2 regions of the Micromonospora sp. NPDC047074 genome follow, and region 2 is predicted to be linked to the other one. Evidence: riboswitches for the same ligand, from Rfam matches in the RefSeq annotation. Region 2 holds a riboswitch; the other holds the start of a gene.

Region 1 (7,409 bases), on a different contig from region 2:
GCCGGTCAGGCCGAGTTTGACCGGCCGCCCGTCGGCGGCGCAGCAGGAGAGCACCATCCGGGCCAGCAGCGGCCGGCCGTCGGGGCCGGTGGTGACGAAGCCGGTCAGCTGGACCCGCCGGTCGCCGATCGAGGTGCCCCGGTCGAACAGCGCCCGCGAGGCGTAGTCGAGCACGGTGACCCGCACCGGGTCGCCCTCGGGCAGCGGCGGATAGTCGGACGGTTGCTGCCGGGTGGTGACGGCGGTGCCGGCCTGCCCGGCCGCGTACGAGCCCAGGGCCGGTGGGGCGACCAGCAGCAGCCCCAGCACGGGCAGGATCAGCAGCCAACCGACGCGCGGCTCGTGGTGCCCGTGCCCGTCGTGGTCGTGGCCGTCGGGTCCGTCGGCCGGTGCGGGTGCGTCGGCGCGGCGGAGGATCGGGCGCAGCTCGTACCAGAGGGTCATCACCGCGGTGGCCACCAGCAGCAGGCCGGCGGCGATCAGGAAGGGCCGCAGCCCCTCCTTGACGTAGCGCAGGTAGAGGTCGGTGAGGCTGGCCCGGATCACCGCGCCGCCCAGCAGCAGCAGGACGACCGCCTGCGCCTGCCGGTTCACAGCAGCACCGCCCCGGTCGCGACGGCCACCGCGACGGCCACCGCGAAGGTGGCCGGGGCGAACCGCAGGGCGAACCTCCGGCCGAAGACGCCGGTCTGCATCGAGATGAGCTTGAGGTCGACCATCGGCCCCACCACCAGGAAGACCAGCCGGGAGGTCAGCGAGAACTGTGCCAGGGAGGCGGCGACGAAGGCGTCCGCCTCCGAGCAGAGGGAGAGCAGCACGGCGAGCGCGGCCAGGGCGAGCACCGAGAGCACCGGGTTGTCGGCGAGCGTCTGCAACCAGCGCTCCGGCACGACGACGTTGATCGTGGCGGCGGCGGCCGCGCCGATCACCAGGAAGCCGCCGGCGTGCGTGACGTCGTGCCGGACGGCCGCCCAGAACGCCCGTCCGCGCGAGCTGTCGTCCAGCTCCGGCCGGCGCGGCAGCCGGATCCAGTCGGCCCGGCCGAGGCGCAGCCACAGCCAGCCCATGACCATCGCGACGACCAGGCTCGCGACGGCCCGGGCGAGCACCATCCGCGGGTCGTCGGGGAAGGCCACGGCGGTGGCGGTGAGCACGATCGGGTTGATCGCCGGGGCGGCGAGCAGGAAGGCGAGCGCGGCGGCCGGGGTGACCCCGCGCCGGATCAGCGACCCGGCGATCGGCACCGCCCCGCACTCGCAGCCGGGCAGCACGACGCCGGCCGCGCTGGCCACCGGCACCGCGAGCGCGGGGTGGCGCGGCAGCGCCCGGGCCCAGAACGACCGGGGCACGAAGACGGCGATCACCGCGGAGAGCAGCACCCCGAAGACCAGGAACGGCACCGCCTGCACCAGGACCGAGACGAAGACGGTGGTCCAGGTCTGCAACCGGGGCGTGGCGAGGGCGCCGGCCAGCGGCTCGCGGAAGACGACGAGCAGGATCAGCAGGCCGGCGAGGACCTCCACCGACCCGATCCGCCCGCCCGGGCGGTGGGGCGCCTCTTCCGGTACGCCCGGGGCGGCCACGCGCACCGCGCCGCCCTCGTCCCGCCCGTCCGGCGCGCGGCGGTCAGCCTCGGATGTCACGTACGTGTCCCTCTGCCGGTTTCCCAGTGGCCGCCCGAGAGTACCGGGCCGGAATCGGGTGCGTCGATCGAACCCGCGGGGTGAGCTGGGGATAGATCACTTTGCCCGATGATCTTCGAAGGTGTTAGCGTCGGCCCGACAACTTCACATCCGACAGGGGAGCGCACAGCGCTGAGAGTGCGGGCACCACCCGCAGACCCTCGAACCTGATCTGGGTAATGCCAGCGCAGGGAGTTCGGTCGACCTCCAGCCGCGTCGCCGTCCGGCACGTCCGGGCGCGGCGTGCGTCTTCTCCTGGTTCTCGTTCAGGACTGGGAGCAACCATGCGAGACAACACCACCGCCCGGTGGCGGACCATCGACGTCGTCGTCGCCGCGGTGATCGCGGTGGCCTTCGGCGTCATCTTCTGGGCCTGGGGCCTGCTGTGGCGGGCCGTCGACCCGGCGTTCGCGTTCTTCCCGGCCGGCCAGGCGATCATGTACGGCGTCTGGCTGGTCCCGGCCGTCCTCGGTGGCCTGGTGATCCGCAAGCCCGGCGCGGCGCTCTTCTGCGAGGCGGTGGCGGCGACGGTCTCCGCGCTGCTCGGCTCGGAGTGGGGCGGCATCACCATCGTGCAGGGCCTGATCCAGGGGCTCGGCGCCGAGCTGGCCTTCGCCGCGTTCCGGTACCGCTCGTTCCGGCTGCCCACCGCGCTGATCGCGGGTGCGCTGACCGGCCTCGGCGCGGCGCTGTTCGACTTCGTCGTCTGGAACGTCGACTACGCGCTGGGCAGCTACCGCATCCCGTACGCCCTGCTCACCGTCGTCAGCGCCACGATCGTCGCCGGTGCCGGCGGCTGGGCCCTGACCCGCGCCCTCGCCACCACGGGCGCCCTGGACCGCTTCCCCGCCGCCCGCACCCGCCCCCTGATCTGACCGCCCCGACCGACAGAACCGCGTTGATCATGAGGTTGACGGCGATGTGGATCTCCATTGGTGCCGCCAACCTCATGATCAACGCCACGGGGGCAGGCGGGAGGAGGGGGGCGGGGTGGGGGGTGTAGTCCTGCGGGGGTTCGGGTGGCGGCACGCCGGGCGGCGGGCCTGGGCGGTGCGCGGAGTGGATCTGCGCGTCGAGGCCGGGGAGCGGGTGCTGCTGCTCGGGCCGTCGGGGGCCGGCAAGAGCACCCTGCTCGCCGCGCTGGCCGGGCTGCTGCCCGAGGACTCGGGCGAGCAGGAGGGCACCGTCGAGATCGACGGGCTCGACCCCCGCAAGGGCCGGGAACGGGTCGGCATCGTCTTCCAGGACCCGGAGACCCAGCTCGTGATGGCCCGCAGCGGCGACGACGTCGCGTTCGGGCTGGAGAACCGCGGCACCCCCGAAGGGGAGATCTGGCCCCGCGTCGACGAGGCGCTGGCCCGGGTCGGCTTCCCGTACCACCGGGACCGCCCCACCGCCGCCCTCTCCGGCGGGGAGCAGCAGCGGCTCGCCCTGGCCGGCGCGCTGGCCCTGCGTCCCGGGCTGCTGCTGCTCGACGAGCCGACCGCCAACCTCGACCCCACCGGCGCGGCGCTGATCCGGGCGGCGGTGGCCGGCGCGCTGCACGCCGACACCACGCTGGTCCTGGTCGAGCACCGGGTCGCCGAGGCGCTGCCCCTGGTCGACCGGGTGGTCGTGCTCGAACCCGGCGGCGGCGTCCGCGCGGACGGCACGCCCGAGGCCGTCTTCGGCACGCACGGCGACGCGCTCGCCGCCGAGGGCGTCTGGGTGCCCGGCCGGCCCGTGCCGCCCCGCCACGCCACCGCGCCGGCCGGCGACGTGTTGCTCTCCGCCGACCGGCTCGGCCTGCCGCCCCGGCTGGCCGCCGTCGACCTGACGGTACGCGCCGGCGAGGCACTCGCCGTCCTCGGCCCGAACGGGGCCGGCAAGTCGACCCTCGCGCTGCTGCTCGGCGGGCTGCTCAGGCCGGGCACCGGCCGGGTCGTGGCGACCCCGGAACTCGCCGGCGCCGACGCCCGCACGCCCCCGCACCGCTGGCGCGCCCCGGCCCTGGCCCGCCGGATCGGCTCGGTCTTCCAGGACCCGGAGCACCAGTTCGTCACCAACACCGTCCACGACGAGCTGGCGCTCGGCCCGCGCCGCACCGGCCAGCCCGAGGCGAGGGTACGGTCCACTGTCGACGCGTTGCTGACCCGGCTGCGGTTGACGAGGCTCGCGGCGGCCAACCCGTACACCCTCTCCGGCGGGGAGGCACGGCGGCTGAGCGTGGCGACCGCCCTGGCCACCGCGCCACGCCTGCTCCTCTGCGACGAACCGACCTTCGGCCAGGACCGGCGGACGTGGCTGGAGCTGGTGGACCTGCTCGCCGAGTTGCGCGACGCCGGGCACGGCCTGGTCGCCGTCACCCACGACACGGAGTTCGTCGCCGCCCTGGCCGACCGCCGCGTCACCCTGGAGCGCCCGTGATCGCGGGTCTGGGCGCCGGAAGGCTCCGGTGGCTCAGCACGGCCCGCCGGTCCCGGTGGCCGGCGGGCGCGGACCCGACCGCCGCACCGGTCACCCGTCGCATTCTGGAGTGGGCGTGATCAGTTTCGAGCCGGTCGCCCGGCCGGAGGCGCCACTGGCCCGGCGCAACCCGGTGGCCAAACTCGTCGCGGCGCTGGTGTTCTCGTTCGTCCTGGTCGCCACCCTGGACCCGGTGGCCCCGGCCATCGCGATCGCCGTCGAGCTGGCCGTGCTGCCGCTGTTCGGGGTCCGCTACCGGGTGCTGGCCCGGCGGGCCTGGCCGCTGCTCGTGGGCGCGGTCGGCATCGTGGTGACGCTGGTGCTGTTCGCGGCCGAGCGCTCCGGCCGGGTGCTGGTCGAGGCCGGCCCGGCGGTGGTGACGTCCGGGGTGCTGCTCACCGCGCTCGGGCTGGTGCTGCGCATGTTCGCCGTGGCGCTGCCCGGTGTGATCGTCTTCGCCACCACCGACCCCACCGACCTGGCGGACGCGCTGATCCAGAACGCGAAGGCGCCGGCCCGGTTCGCCATCGGCGCGCTGGCGGCGTTCCGGCTGGTTCCGCTGCTCGGGCAGGAGTGGCAGATGATCTCCATGGCCCGCCGCGCCCGTGGCGTGGAGGCGGGGCACAACCCGCTGGCGAAGCTGCGGCTGTTCACCTCGACGGCCTTCACGCTGCTGGTCGGGGCGATCCGTCGGGGCACCCGGCTGGCCGTGGCGATGGACGCTCGGGGCTTCGACGCGGGAACCCCGCGTACCGTCGCCCGGCGGCAGCGTTTCGTCGCCGCCGACGGCCTGCTGATCGCCGGCGCGGCGGCGCTCGCCGGGGCCGCGCTGACCGTCAGCGTGCTGCTCGGCACGTTCCGCCCGCTGATCGGCTGACGGGCCGGGTGGAGTCGCCGACGACGACTCCACCCGGGTGACACGATCAGCTGCGCCGGAAGGCGTACCGGCGGGCCTGACCGGCCCGCTGGCCACGCAACGCGCCGGAGCGGCCGGTGCCGGAGACCGGCGGACCGGCCTTCGGCGCCGCCGGCCGCTCGACCGGCAGCACCGGCACGGCCGGCGCCACTGCCACCTCGTCGAGGTTGACCGGCGTCAGGTCCACGGTGGACGGCGTGGGCAGGGTGGTACGGGACTTCTTCGGGTTGCGCCTGGCAGGCATCCGTGCCTCCTTGGTCTGCGGGCCCTCCCGCCCCGGCACGACGGCCGGTGGCTGGTGCCCGCCTCGTCAGGTGACCGTCGCGCGACGGTCGGGCGGAATCGGGACTGCTGCCCGGGATCGACCACGAGGGACACCGCCGCCTCGACGACAGGTGCGGAATGCGGACGCCCGGGAGCACGCGGACCACTACCGCGGAACGCGGCGGGTCGGCTCGGAGTGGGGCGTCAGATACGCATACCCGCACACTATCCGACCCCCCACCCCCGCGCACCCGAATTACTCCCCGCCCGTCGCCCGTCGCCCCCGCACCCGCACCCGCACCCGCACCCGCACCCGCACCCGCACCCGCACCCGCGATCTTGCACTTTCGGCCCGCGTTATGGGGCTTATGCACTGTTCGCACGGGCAGAAACTGCAAGATCGACGGTGGGAGCGGGGGTGCGGGGGTGCGGGGCGAGGTGGAGGAGGGTCAGGCGAGGGTGGCGTGCATCTCCCAGACCAGGATCTCCGCCGGCTCGGTGGCGGTCACCCGCCGTCCGCCCGTCATGGTGAGCCGGGCGGCGTCTCCGGTGCCGAGCGGCCCGGAGTCCTCCAGGATGATCGCGCCGGTCGGGACGTACAGGTGGACGAAGGGCGCGTCCGGAAGGGTGACCTCGTCGCCGGGGTCGAGCCGGGCGGCGTGCAGGGCCGCGAACCGGTTGCGGATCCGGATCGCCGAGGCGCCGTCGTGGCGCTCCATCCCGGAGGCGACCGGCACCAGACCACCGTGCAGGAGCTGGTCGCCGATCTCGAGCTGCTCGTAGCCGGGCTTCACGCCCTGCTCGTCGGGGAGCACCCACATCTGCACGAAGTGGACGGGATCGGTGTGCGGATCGCGGCCGTCGAGCCGCCAGGCGTCGTTCTTCTCCGAGTGCAGGATGCCCGTGCCGGCGCTCATCCGCTGCGCCAGCCCGGGGTAGATCACGCCGGAGTGGCCGGTGGAGTCCTGGTGCACCAGAGATCCGCGCAGCACCCAGGTCACGATCTCCATGTCCTGGTGCGGGTGGGTCTCGAAGCCGGCGCCCGGCCGCACCACGTCGTCGTTGTTGACCAGCAGCAGCCCGTGGTGGGTGTTGGCGGGATCGTAGTGCCGGGAGAACGAGAACGAGTGCTTCGAGTCGAGCCAGGAGATCCGGGTGGCGAACCGGTCGTCGGCGCGCCGGACGTCGACGGACGGCGCGGGAGCGGTCACCAGGCACGCTGCCCGGTCTCGGCGGGCGCCCAGGTGAGGGCCGGCTCACCGGTGGCCAACTCGCCGATCTCCCCGGAGCGCAGTCGCGGCGCGTGGCCGAGTTCGTGGCAGTGCTGCTCGGCGATCTCGGCGCAGATCTCGGCGACCTGAGCGCAGATCGGGTCACCGAGGTCGGCCGCGCTCAACGCCATGATCATTTTGTATCGGAGATCCCGCATCCCCACCCCCGAGGTTCGACGCGGCCAGGGCATCCGCCCCGCTCCCCGATCCTAGGCACCCCCGCCCAGGCTGACCCCCGGAACCCGAACCCCCGATCCGACGGCCACCCGCGGTTCGGGGCCGATCACTCGACCCGGAGGCGGTCGCCGGGCACCAGAACCGCGTGAACGGCGGCCGGGGCGGGGCAGGTCCGGGCAGGGGCCGGAGGCGGGCGCGATTAGGGGCGGGGCGGGGTGCCGGGCCCACAAGTGCTGGGCCCGGCACACCCGCCCCGCCTCGACGCAGGGTGCCTCAGAAGAAGCGGCGGCGCTTGGCCTTCTGCGGACGGAGCATGTCGGCGCCCTTGGTGAGCAGGCGGGAGACGCCGGAGGGGCCCCGCCGGGCCTCGATCGTGTGGCTGAGCTTGCGGGCGCCTGCGGCCGCCACCGGCACGGCGACCGCCATCATCGCCCACTGGGCAACACGCTTCTGAATCATGTGGGTTCACCTCCGTCAGTGGCTGTTGACCGAGGTGGTACCCCGTACGGCCGGCCGGTAAGCCTCAGACCGGTGGGGCGACCGGGTTGGGCAGCGCGCCACCGAAGCGACGGTCCCGCTGCGCGTACAGCTCGCAGGCGTACCAGAGGTGGCGGCGGTCGAAGTCGGGCCAGAGCGTGTCGAGGAAGACCAGCT
Region 2 (7,409 bases):
GCCAGCGCGGCGTCCGACGCGGTGCCGATGCCGGCGTCCAGGATCACCGGCACGTCGACGCTCTGCCTGATCAGCCGGATGTGGTGCGGGTTCGACACGCCCAGGCCGGAGCCGATCGGCGCGCCCGCCGGCATCACCGCGGCGCAGCCGACGTCGGCCAGCCGCCGCGCCAGGATCGGGTCGTCCGACGTGTACGGCAGTACGACGAAGCCGTCCGCCACGAGTTCCTCGGCGGCCCGCAGCAACTCCACCCCGTCGGGCAGCAGCGTGCGCTCGTCGCCGATCACCTCCAGCTTCACCCAGTCGGTGCCGAACGCCTCCCGCGCCAGGTGGGCCACCTTGACCGCCTCGCCCGCCGTGTAGCAGCCGGCGGTGTTCGGCAGCAGCCGCACGCCGCACCTGTCGAGCAGGTCCAGCAGCCCGCCGGCCGTGCCGGGGGCGGTGTCGACCCGGCGCAGGGCCAGGGTCACCAGTCCCGTGCCGGACGCGCGGATCGCCTCCTCCAGCACGCGCAGGTTGGCCGCGCCGCCGGTCCCCAGGATCAGCCGGGACGCCAGGCGCACGCCGCCGAGTTCCAGGCTCACCGCGTCACCCGCCCTGGGCGGCGCTGAGGACCTCGACCCGGTCGCCGTCGACCAGCACGGTCGACGGCCAGCCCGTACGCGGCACGACCTCCCCGTTGACCGCGACCGCGAGGCCGCGCCGCTGGTCGGTGACCGCGCGGACCAGGTCCGCCACGGTCGAGCCGCCGGGCAGGCTGCGCCCGGCGCCGTTCACCGTCAGTTCCACGTGTGCTCCTCCTCGGATGCCGAGCGACCGCGCCGTCCGTCGACGGCCGTACCGGCCGGTTCCGTCGTGCCGGCCGGCTTCGTCCTGCTGGCCGGTTCCGTCGTGCCGGCCGCCGGGAACCGGGCCGGGGCGAAGGGGGCGAGCATCGGGTCCGCCGTACCCGTGCTGACCAGGTCGGCGATCAGGTCGGCGGTGACCGGGGTGAGCACGATGCCGTGCCGGTGGTGCCCGGTCGCGGCGAGCACGCCGGGCCGGCCGGGCAGTGGGCCGAGGATCGGGGCGTTGTCGGGAGTGCCGGGGCGCAGGCCGGCGAGGGTCTCCACCAGGTCGTACTCGGCCAGCTCCGGCAGCAGGTCGACGGCGGCGCGGAGCAGGCGCAGCACCGCCCCGGCGCCGACGCGGGTGTCGGCGCGCTCCTCGACGGTCGCGCCCACCACCACCTCCCCGTCGGGCCGGGGGACGAGGTAGACGTGCTCGCCGTCGGCGTACCCCCGGATGACGTGCCGGAAGCCCGGCGCGACGCCGTCGGGCGCGCGGAGCCGGAGCAGTTGCCCCTTCACCGGCCGCACGGGCAGCCCGGTCAGGGCCGCCGCGCCGCAGCCGGCCGCCACCACGGTGACCCCGGCGTCCACGTCGGAAAGCGAACGCACGGCGGTGGGCACCAGCGTGGCGCCGGCCCGTTCGGCCGCCTCACGCAGCGCCGGCACCAGCCGGCGCGGGTCGACCTGGTGGTCGGTGGCGGCGAACGCACCACCGCGCACCCGGGGCGCCAACGCCGGCTCGCGGTCCCGCAGCGCCGAGGGTCGCAGCGGCGTCACGGGCAACCCGATCCCCTGCTGGTACGCCCACAGCCGGCGCGCCTCGGCCAGGTCGTCGGCGGTGAGCCCGACCATCAGCGTGCCCTCGGTCCGGTAGCCGATGTCCACGCCGGTGACGGTGGTCAGCTCGGCGGCGAAGGCCGGCCAGCGGGCGGCGGAGGCGGTCAGCAGCCCGGTCAGCTCGTGCTCGCCGAAGTACGCCTCGGCGACCGGCGCGAGCATCCCGGCGGCGACGTGTGACGCGCCGCTGCCCGGGGCGGGATCGTGCACGGCGACCCGGAACCCGCGCGCCGCCAGGCGCCAGGCGATCGCCAGCCCGACCGGCCCCGCCCCCACCACGGCGACGTCCGGTCGGCTCAGCACCCCAGCGCCCCCAGCAGCTCCGCCGTCGCCCGGGCCGGATCGGCCGCCCCGGAGATCGCCCCCACCACCGCCACCCCGTACGCCCCGGCGGCCACCAGCGCGGGCACCCTCGCGGCGGTCACCCCGCCGATCGCGACGACCGGCACGTCCACGGCGTCGGCGACGGCACGTACGCCGGCCGGGCCGATCGGCGCCGGCAGTCCCGTCTTGGTGCTGGTGACGTGGCACGGGCCCACGCCCAGGTAGCTGGCCCCACCGGCGACCGCCTCGGCGGCCGTCCCCGGATCACGGGCGGTGGCACCGAGCACGGCGGCGGCACCGAGCACCCGGCGGGCCGCCCCGACCGGCAGGTCCGCCGCGCCGACGTGCCCACCGGCGGCACCCACCGCCAGCGCCACGTGCAGCCGGTCGTTCACGAGGCAGGTGGCGCCGTACCGGGCGCAGAGCGCGACCGCCCGGCGAGCCAGGTCGTACGCCTCCCGGTCGGTGGCGTCGTCCGCCACCCGGACCTGCACGACCAGCTCGGCGCGGGCCACCGGAAGGGCGGCCCGCAGCACGGTCAGCGGATCCCGCCCGGGTCGGGTGTCGGTGATCAGATGCAGTCGCCCGAGGGACGGCACGGCAACACTCCTCCCTGCGCCGGCATTACCCGGATCAGGTTCGACGGTCGGGGGCTCACAGCCCCCCTCTCAGCCCGGTGTACCGGGCTCCCGTGGGTCACTTGCGGGTGTCACCGTACGACGGATTCCCCGACTCCGCCAAGGGTGAGCAGCGGATTTCACATTGGCCGCCCGAAGCCGACGACCGGGGCTGCGGGTGACCGGCCGATCACGTGATGCTGGCCGGATGCCCTCCGCCGCCCGGGTTCCGCCACGCCTGGCGTTCCAGTCGTTCCGGGCCAGCACCGCCGTCGCCGAAGGGCTGGTCACCTGGACGATGTTGCGTGGACGGTCCTGGCGCCGGCTGCTGCCCGACATCCACGTGCACCGCGACGGCTACCAGGTGGACGACCACCGGATGTGGTGCGACGCGGTCGCGCTTTCGCTGCCGGTCGGCGCGGCGATCGCGGGTCGCAGCGCCGCGTACCTGTGGGGCGTCGACCTGCTCGACCGGGCCGCGCCGGTGACCGTGCTGCTGCCCCGGCTGCCCAGATGCGGCCGCACCCCCGGGTGGCCGTCGCCCGGTCCACCCTGCCGGACGGCGACCGCACCAGGTTCGCCGGGCTGCCGGTCACCACCCCGCTGCGCACCGCCTTCGACCTGGGCCGGCAGGGGCCGCGCACCGATGCTCTCGTCGCCGTCGACGCGTTGCTGTACCGCAGGGTGGTAAAACTCCCCGCGCTTCGCGCATACGCTGACGCGAGGACCGGCTGGCCCGGGATGCCCCTGCTACGGGAGGTCCTGGCGCTGACGGAGCCCCTGACCGAGTCGCCGATGGAGACCCGCCTCCGGCTGCTCCTGCTCGACGCGGGGCTGCCCCCACCGACCGCCCAGCACGATGTGCGGAACGCCCGGGGCATGTTCGTCGGCCGGGTCGACCTGGCCTGGCCCGCGCTGCGCGTCGCCGTCGAGTACGACGGAGACCACCACCGCGAGCGCGCCCACTTCCGCCAGGGTGTCGCCCGGCTCAACGCCCTGCGCGCGGCGGGCTGGGTCGTGCTCCGCTTCACGGCCGACGACGTTCTCCGCCACCCCGGCCGCACCGTCGCCCTGGTCACCCAGGCGCTCCGCGAGCGCCGCCCCGCCCACTGACCCTCTCACTCCCGTCCCGGCCCGGGGCTTCCCGACGCCACCCACCCACGCCACTCCCCGTCACCGCCCTGCCTACACGCGCGCCTGCCCCTCAGCCCTGACAGACGTCTAACCCGTCACCGCCCTGCCACATGACCGAGGAACCAGCGGCGTTGCCGGCTCAGTGGAACCTCAGGGGTGTCTCCGCCCTCCCGTGACACCCATGACGTTCCACTGAGCGAGCGCACCGGCCTCGCTGCCGTCCGCGCACGTAGCGGTCCGCCGACCGCAGCCCGGCCGACCGCAGCCCGGCCGGCCGTCGACTGAGGCAGCGCAGTGCCGACGCGACTCGACCTGGGTGGAACGCCATGGGTGTCTCCGGTGCCGGGTGACACCCATGGCGTTCCACCGAAGATCGCACACACCCGGCGATCCGGACCCGTGCACGGCGGCAGCGCCCCATGCGCGGAGACGCCCCGCCGCGACGCGGGCCCTCGTCGTCACGCTCGACACCACCGCACACCCCACGTGGCGCGCACACCCACGCGGCACGCACACCGAAGCCGGCACGCACACCGAAGCCGGCACGCACACCGAAGCCGGCACGCACACCGAAGCTGGCGCGCACACCACGTGGCGCGCAGACAACATGCGCACCCGGTGTCGGCGTGGGTCAGAGGATGGCGCGCAGGGCGTCGAAGTCCGCTTCGGTCGGCTGCCACGTGCCGGCCTGCGCGTTGGACCGCACCTGCTCGGGCGTGGTGGCACCGGCGATCACCGAGGTCACCGCCGGCTGGGCGGCCAGCCCACCGATGGCCACCTGGAGCATCGACAGCCCTCGCTCGGCGGCGTACGCCTCGATCGCCTCGATGGTGTCCCAGTCGGCGGCGGCGAGACGCTCGGCGTACCGGCCGCCACCGGCGAGGCGGCTGCCGGCCGGCGGTGCCTGGTCCCGCTTGTACTTGCCGGTGAGCAGCCCGTTGGCCAGCGGGAAGAACGGCAGCAGCCCCAGGCCGAACCGCTCGCAGGCCGGCACCACCTCGGCCTCGACGCCGCGTTCCAGCAGGCTGTAGTGGTTCTGCGCGCTGACGAAGCGGGTCCGGCCGGCGGAGGAGGCGACCCAGTCCGCGTCGGCGATCTGCCAGCCGGCGAAGTTGGAGTTGCCCAGGTAGCGGACCTTGCCGGCCCGGACAAGGTCGTCGAGCGCGGCGAGCGTCTCGTCGATCGGGGTGCCCGGGTCGGGCTCGTGCAGCTGGTAGAGGTCGATGTGGTCGGTGCCGAGCCGGCGCAGCGACGCCTCGACCGCCCGGGCCACGTAGCGCCGCGCGCCCCGGGCGCCGTGGTCGGGGCCGTTCAGGCCGTGCATGTCCATGCCGAACTTGGTGGCCACCACCACGTCGTCGCGCCGGCCCTTGAGCGCCCGGCCCAGCAGTTCCTCGGAGCCGCCCTGCGGCTCGCCGTAGATGTCGGCGGTGTCGAAGAAGTTGATCCCGGCGTCCAGCGCGGCGTCGACCACCGCCCGGGTGCCCTCGAAGTCGAGCTTGCGGCCGAAGTTGTTGCAGCCGATGCCGACCACGGACACCACGAGCCCGGAGTCGCCCAACCGGCGGTACGTCATCTCATCCACGGGACCCACCCTAGGCCGCCCGGTCCGGCGTACGCGGCGGACTGTCAGTCGAGCACGTCGTCGACGAGGCGACGGGCGAGGGTGAGCGTGGCGGCCAGCTCGTCCGGAGTGTGCCCGACCCCGCCCAGCAGCGCCTGCGCCCGTCTGGTGAAGTCGGGCGGCGCGCCCGGCAAGCGCCCGGCGGACGCGATCATGCCCTTCTCGTTGACCAGCCACCGCCCGGCGCGGGCGTGCAGCACCTGGGCCAGTACGCCGACCCCCCGGAACAGGCAGCCGGCAACGTACCCGCTGTCGCCGGCCACGGCCGCCTTGGCGGCTCCGGCCACCAGGAACCGGGCCTCCCAGCCGCTGGCGGTCAGGGCGTCGGCCAGGGCGGGCGGGTACGCGAGGGTCTCCTCCCGCAGCGCGGTCAGCTCGCCGGTCGGGTCACCGAGCACACGGCAGAGCGCCACCTCGCCGACGTAGCCGGGCGAGTAGAACCCGAGCGGGTGCCCGGCCTGCACACCGACCTCGTAGCGGCCGGCCCGGCAGTCGGCCCAGATCCGGTGCACCCGGTCGAGGTCGCGGTAGATCCAGTCGACCGCCGCCCCGCCGATCCGCAGCCATCCGCCGCCGTCGACTCAGGGCCCCCAACCGCCGGGCCGGGTCAGCTCGACCTGCTCGTCGGCCACCGAGGCGGCGACGGCCAGCAGCCCCGGCACGTCCAGTTCGCCCCGGTAGTAGAGGCCGACGTCCCAGTCGGAGTCGGGCCGGTGCTCGCCCCGGGCCCGGCTGCCACCGAGTGCGACGGCGACGACTCCGCCGACCGCGCAGAGTCGGTCGGCCAGGTCGGCGGGGATCACGCCACGTCCCAGACCGGCTCGGGGGTCTCCACCACCTCGTTGTCGCCCCCGAACAGCACGAACCGGTCGAAGGAGCGGGTGAACCAGCGGTCGTGGGTCACTGCCACCACGGTCCCCTCGAACGCGGTCAGCCCGGCCTCCAGCGCCTCCGCCGAGGCCAGGTCGAGGTTGTCGGTGGGCTCGTCGAGCAGCAGCAGCGTCGCGCCGGACAGCTCCAGCAGCAGCACCAGGAAGCGCGCCTGCTGCCCGCCGGAGAGGGTGCCGAACCGCTGGTCGCCCTGCCCCGCCAGCTCGTACCGGCTGAGCGCCGCCATCGCGGCGTGCCGGTCCATGCCGGCCCGGTGCTCGTCGCCCCGCCAGAGGATCTCGACGAGGGTCTTCGCCGTCAGCTCCGGCCGGTCGTGGGTCTGCGAGAAGTGCCCGGGGCGTACCCGCGCGCCGAGCCGGGCCGTCCCGTCGTGCACCACCGGCGCGAGCGCGGCGGCCCCGTCCACCGGGCCGTTGGCCGGGTCGGGATCGGTGCCGCCCCGGGCCAGCAGCCGCAGGAAGTGCGACTTGCCGGTGCCGTTGGCACCGAGCACCGCGACCCGGTCGCCGTACCAGATCTCCAGGTCGAACGGGTAGGTCAGGCCGTCGAGTTCGAGCTGCTCGCAGACCACCGCACGTTTGCCGGTCCGCCCGCCGGTCAGCCGCATCCGGATGTCCTGGTCCTTCGGCGGTACGGGCGGCGGCCCGGCCTCCTCGAACTTGCGCAGCCGGGTCTGCGCGGCCTGGTAGCGCGACGCCAGCCCGTCGTTGTACGCGGCCTTCTGCTTGTACATCAGCATCAGCTCGCGCAGCTTCTGGTGTTCCTCGTCCCAGCGTCGGCGCAGCTCGTCGAGGCGTTCGTGCCGGGCCACCCGCGCGTCGTGCCAGCTCGCGAAGCCGCCCGGGTGCACCCAGGCGCTGCCGCCCTCCACGGCGACCACCCGGTCGGCCGTGTGGGCCAGCAACTCCCGGTCGTGCGAGACGTAGAGCACCGACTTGCCGGACTCCCGCAGCCGCCCCTCCAGCCACCGTTTGCCCGGCACGTCGAGGAAGTTGTCCGGCTCGTCGAGGAGCAGCACCTCGTCGGGGCCACGCAGCAGCAGTTCGAGGGCGAAACGCTTCTGCTGGCCGCCGGAGAGGGTCCGGACTCCTCGTTCCCGGGCACGGTCCCAGGGCAGGTCGAGCACGATGGTGGCGACCGTGTCGAAGAGCA

What was found. A riboswitch is a leader RNA that binds a small molecule or an ion and turns the genes downstream of it on or off. The one in region 2 is predicted to bind thiamine pyrophosphate.
Region 1: another riboswitch for thiamine pyrophosphate. It lies ahead of ABZ809_RS28790 (ECF transporter S component); the one in region 2 lies ahead of thiE (thiamine phosphate synthase).

Annotation. Positions count from the first base shown of each region.
Region 1 is NZ_JBEYVB010000038.1:44,558-51,966, reverse strand. Features, by position in the region: gene ABZ809_RS28800 (TIGR03943 family protein) at 1-594, opposite strand, end outside; gene ABZ809_RS28795 (permease) at 591-1,589, opposite strand; TPP riboswitch at 1,789-1,894, shown strand; gene ABZ809_RS28790 (ECF transporter S component) at 1,967-2,557, shown strand; gene ABZ809_RS28785 (ABC transporter ATP-binding protein) at 2,673-4,088, shown strand; gene ABZ809_RS28780 (energy-coupling factor transporter transmembrane component T) at 4,204-5,004, shown strand; gene ABZ809_RS28775 (hypothetical protein) at 5,051-5,287, opposite strand; gene ABZ809_RS28770 (pirin family protein) at 5,757-6,518, opposite strand; gene ABZ809_RS28765 (thioredoxin reductase) at 6,515-6,709, opposite strand; gene ABZ809_RS28760 (hypothetical protein) at 7,029-7,214, opposite strand; gene ABZ809_RS28755 (isoprenyl transferase) at 7,279-7,409, opposite strand, start outside.
Region 2 is NZ_JBEYVB010000006.1:13,900-21,308, forward strand. Features, by position in the region: gene ABZ809_RS11415 (thiazole synthase) at 1-584, opposite strand, end outside; gene thiS (sulfur carrier protein ThiS) at 589-789, opposite strand; gene thiO (glycine oxidase ThiO) at 780-1,970, opposite strand; gene thiE (thiamine phosphate synthase) at 1,964-2,590, opposite strand; TPP riboswitch at 2,585-2,693, opposite strand; gene ABZ809_RS11435 (DUF559 domain-containing protein) at 3,122-3,721, shown strand; gene ABZ809_RS11440 (aldo/keto reductase) at 4,374-5,336, opposite strand; gene ABZ809_RS11445 (hypothetical protein) at 5,372-5,878, opposite strand; gene ABZ809_RS11450 (nucleotidyltransferase domain-containing protein) at 5,948-6,169, opposite strand; gene ABZ809_RS11455 (ATP-binding cassette domain-containing protein) at 6,166-7,409, opposite strand, start outside.